One region of the Paenibacillus sp. NRS-1781 genome, then DNA from elsewhere that is predicted to be linked to it. Evidence: riboswitches for the same ligand, from Rfam matches in the RefSeq annotation. Region 1 holds a riboswitch; the other holds the start of a gene.
What was found. Region 1 has a riboswitch for FMN ahead of ribE (riboflavin synthase). Riboswitches for the same ligand answer to the same signal wherever they lie in the genome.
Positions count from the first base shown of each region.

Region 2: another riboswitch for FMN. It lies ahead of ACIFO6_RS07040 (DMT family transporter); the one in region 1 lies ahead of ribE (riboflavin synthase).

Region 1 is NZ_JBITPI010000049.1:84,782-87,188, reverse strand. Features, by position in the region: gene ribB (3,4-dihydroxy-2-butanone-4-phosphate synthase) at 1-380, opposite strand, end outside; gene ribE (riboflavin synthase) at 409-1,074, opposite strand; FMN riboswitch at 1,407-1,580, opposite strand; gene ACIFO6_RS18505 (IDEAL domain-containing protein) at 1,649-2,116, opposite strand; gene ACIFO6_RS18500 (thiamine pyrophosphate-dependent enzyme) at 2,337-2,407, opposite strand, start outside.
Region 2 is NZ_JBITPI010000017.1:33,017-35,423, forward strand. Features, by position in the region: gene ACIFO6_RS07040 (DMT family transporter) at 128-1,078, opposite strand; FMN riboswitch at 1,251-1,395, opposite strand; gene ACIFO6_RS07045 (hypothetical protein) at 1,372-1,728, opposite strand; gene ACIFO6_RS07050 (DUF6933 domain-containing protein) at 1,932-2,407, shown strand, end outside.

The DNA of each region.
Region 1 (2,407 bases):
GCTGAAATCCCCGTTGTCGTCTCTCTATGATCCACCGACACGGTAAAGGCTGTGCTGTGGAAATCTGTATTCTTCTCCACCATCGGCTGTAATCCCAGTGCCTTGGCTCTTTGCCCTGTAATCGGCACACAGACCAACCCGCGGCCTTCGGTAATCATGAAATTTATGACCTCGGGGGACGCCTTTTCAGCCAGAGCGATAAAATCGCCTTCGTTTTCCCGTTGCTCATCATCCACCACGATCACGACTTTACCGTTCTTTAAATCCTCCAGCGCTTCTTCAATGGAATCCAGACGAATTTCCACTTCCTGCTCCAGCACACCATATTCCACTACGTCAGCCGCTATATTTGAATGGCTCTCTCTGCTCCCGCTTTCCATTACGCTTTCCTCCTTATTTCTTGTGGCATCAGGCAAAGCCGTGCTTCGCCAAATAATCCAGACTCATAGGAGCTTTTTCCAGTCCCTCCGTCACCGATGATTTCCCGTAGTTCAAAAGCTGCTCCACATACTTACCTAAAATGTCGCATTCAATATTGACGGTGTCTCCCTCACGTTTGGCATGCAAGGCCGTCTCGGATAAGGTATGGGGGATGATAGATACGGCAAAGGTATCTCCCGTCCGCTGGGCAACCGTCAGGCTGATACCGTCAAGTGTAATCGAGCCTTTGAGAAGAATATATTTGAATATTGCCTGATCTGTAGGTGTAACTTCGTACACAACCGCATTCTGGTCTGATGTCACCCGACGAATCGTGCCCGTTCCATCCACATGTCCCTGTACGATATGCCCTCCGAACCTGCCATTCGCCGCCATAGCCCGCTCCAGATTGACCCGGCTACCGGATTTCAATTCTTTCAGATTGCTGCTGCGAAAGGTTTGCGGCATTACATCTACCTTAAAATCCTTAGTACCCACCTGTGTTGCGGTCAGGCAAACACCATTCACGGAAACACTGTCTCCTATTTTCAAATCGCCCAATACCACAGAACCCGTAATGCCCAGCACCATCGCTTCTCCGCTTCTGGAAATCTGCTGAATTCGTCCCACTTCCTCAACCAGTCCGGTAAACATGCCTTCACTCCTTTCCATCTAAAGTTCAGTTTATCCCTGATTCAACAGGCGTAAGCGCAAAAAACCCCCAGTCCGGAACATATCCGTCATGGGGGTGATGAGAGTCGAATTTGTATTATACAGGCGCAGTCCATATACATCTTGAGACCACATGAATGATAAGTTTGCCAATAGAAAGCATGAATGAGCATACAACCAAATACGCTCAGAAGAGCCTCCGAAAAAAGCTTGATGAACAAGCAATCTTCCGTATGCCATCTGCAACGAAATAAGCCGTACGTACCATTACGTATGCTAAAAATCGGCACATGTCACGTCATGCACATGCGCTTCGTATCCTTCTCCCATCCAGACTATACTGTCGGTCCCGGAATTGCACCAGGTCCACCTTCTGCTGATCGCTCAGCATCCGGGTCACGGACTAAGTCGCACTGTTCATCGCAGAAGCGATTTACAGACACGTCATCACCGCCGGTGGGGAATTGCACCCCGCCCCGAAGGATCTTGCTCTTATTCAATTAAATTAGCATTAAACTTGTTTCGTATATTAGCACCGACTTCTAAAAAAAGCAAGTTATCTAATGGACGCTTCTGTTTTTGTTTTAACATATTGGCTGGAAAGCTCTTCAAACCATGTTTTATCATTCATGTGAAGCGCCAGATCAATCAGATCGGCCAGTTCTTCGACCCCGAGCTGCGTAGCATGATCGAACGTAATGACCGCTGAAGCGGTTGGTCTAGGACCACCCTCCGCGCATATATCGTAATCCAGTCGTACATCAACATGCCCGTCGATAAACTCACATTTCAGAAAATAAATAATTTCGCACATTAAAATGGGGCGCACCTGCGTCTCCAGTACACAATCCATCACCTTGGCAGAATAATGCTGGTTCGTCAGCGTGAATTTGTGATCCGTCGCTGCCAGCGATGTCCGTCCAAAGTCATCCGTAAATTTCAGCTCCACTGGCGTGATATTCATGACCTTGGGAATTTGCTTCTTTATAATTTCGATTATCTCAGCTGTATTCAGCTTAATCATACCTGCACCTCATTGCATCTTAAAATTCAGAAAAAGCTCTAATTCAACATGTTTCACGTAGGCCTCCACTCCTATATCGGAAATCATTACCTGATTTTTTATGCTTCATCCCATAAACGACAAAAAAGATTCTTCGCGCAACAAGCGCAAAGAATCTTGATCGAACCAGTATGGAAACATCTTATAACAATGCTGAAAGCTTATTATACAAAAAAATGGATTATAGCTCCGAAATTTCATGTTTCTTTTTTAGGATACTCCAGCGACGCTCAATCTCCTGCTCAAAAGTAG
Region 2 (2,407 bases), on a different contig from region 1:
GTTTTTTTCTAAAAATAGTTCTAAAGTATCATAATATATATAAATAATTATACATAAAAAGCCAAATCGGAGATGCAAAAGCATCTTCTCGATTTGGCTTGGGTGAGGGATAAAATGGACATTGAACCTATTCGTTTTTTTGCTGACGAGAAATCATAAAGAGTGTAATCCAGATAAGCATAAAGCCAGTCAATTGCGCTACCGTAACGATCTGCTGGAAAGCGATCCAGTTAATTACAACGCCGACCATCGGGAAGCTTAGTTCTGCCATCGTGGCATAAGACGCCTTGGTCGTACTCAAGCCCTTGTAATACAGTAACAGACTGAGAAGACCGGGGAGCAGCGCCTGCAACAACAGATTGATAATCACGGCTGCGCCCGCCCATGTGCCAGCAGGCATATTCCAGGGTGCATGCTCCACAGAGGTGAGAACGATCAGCAGTGGGAGAGCCGCCATGAAGCGCAGGGAGGTCACCGTCTCATATTTCATCGAACGAAGCAAGTAGCTTCCCATCACTGTCGAACCGCCCCACAGGACCGCTGCTCCTAGTGCAAGCAGGCTGCCGACGTGGACGAAATCATGAACATGTCCAAAAGGGAGCGACCAGCCGAAGGTAAGCAGATACGTCCCCAACAGAGCGACGACAATTAATATTCCAAAATTACGCGGCAGCATTTCCTTCAATATAACGCGGGCCAGAATAATAGCGACCAACGGCTGAAGCTTTTGGAGCAGCAGCACAGCGTTAAGATCACCGTTGCTGAGTGCCATCGTGAAAATCACACTGGCCAGAGCAGAACCGCCCCACGAGACGAACAAGATAGCCAAAATCTGACGAAGCCGTACCGCCTTAAGCTCCTCGCGATGCTTCCATAGCACTGGTGCCAGGGCGATAAAGAGCAGCACATGCTCCATCAGCACAATTTGTGTAGAGGTAAATGATTTAAGCAAAATAATGCGAAATAGCGGGTCCGCGCCCCACAAGGCTGCTCCAATCGCGACTAGCCAAAAACCGCTTTTCATGTGGGAGCTACGATCAAAACCTTTGGATGTTAGTACAGTTGATGATTGACTCATACTCAATTAGCTCCTTGCGAATACAGGACCGGTGGCACAAAAACCCCCGTCCATGGCGATAAGCCATGCAAGACGGGGGTTGATCAAATAAACTTGCCGCTTTATGCAAGTTAAATGAAGTTGCTGCATAACCAATAACACAGCATTCATTCACTTTGCGGCATGTTCATGCTTCGATCTTCTTCCATCCGGACTTTACCGTCGGCTTTGGCATCTCACCAAATCAGTCCGTATCTTGTTGCCAGATACAGAGTCGCGGGCTTAGCTCCATGAGCCATACCGCCGGTTGGGAATCACACCCTACCCCGAAGATCCTTATTCCGTTTTTTAATTTCTCCTATAGGATATACCTGTTTTAGAATGAAGTCCAGTGAAAAATATGTGTACATCGAGCAGTGGTTTTCATTTATTTCTTGAAAGCGTTTTACAAAATGACATATTACAAGGTAATAACTTTGTACTCGATGCGGTGGATGGCCGCATAAGCTACGAGCATTCCCAGCACGGCAAAGCCGATCTGCACAAGCGCAAAGGAAGCTTCTAATCAGCTCAATTGCTTCGCTTGTCTTCTGATGAATCCTGGATAGCAGCTTTGCATGTTCTTCTGGCAAAATATGCGGATCGGCATCCAGCATCTCGGCAACCTTCACTGAAGTAGATTTTTTTCTCCATACCCAGCATAAGCTGTAATCAAATTACTGGAAATTCGCCACCTTCCTATATTATACTGAAAGAGTTTACAATCCGATATATGGAATACAGTGTTATGATATCCGGGACATGCCTTATACGAAAGCTTGGACATGATCGAAACATGAGCTACGGCACAGGACCGTCATAAAGGAGAGCAACGATGTTTGTCATACGAGGAACACAAAAACTGCTGAAGGAATGGGATGTCGAACCACTACAGGTTGATATTTATCCGCCTTTGAATAGTTGGCATGCCAACTTGTTTTTGCTTAATCGAAGAAAAAATATTGTGTTTATGCATGATGCATCCCGCTTGAGTGTCACACTGTTCGGAATCAAAAAGGCGCAGTACAAAAATCTACCAACTCTTTTTGTCCAAGCCTTGAAGGAGCTCATGCTCAGTGAGGGTTTTGATGAACAAATTGTAGAGGCGTACACACAGGAAGGCGCACAGATGCTGGCTACTACGACGAACAGCTATAGTGTGATGGTAGCCTTGGATGAGATTATTTTTGTCATGAAGGAACTGGATATGGAGCATGGATGCGAGTTGGAAAAAAACCAATGCAATAACCGGATTGTGTTAAAAACGGTTCAATACCAGTATCCGGTCGATGCTTTTAAAGAAGCTTTGGA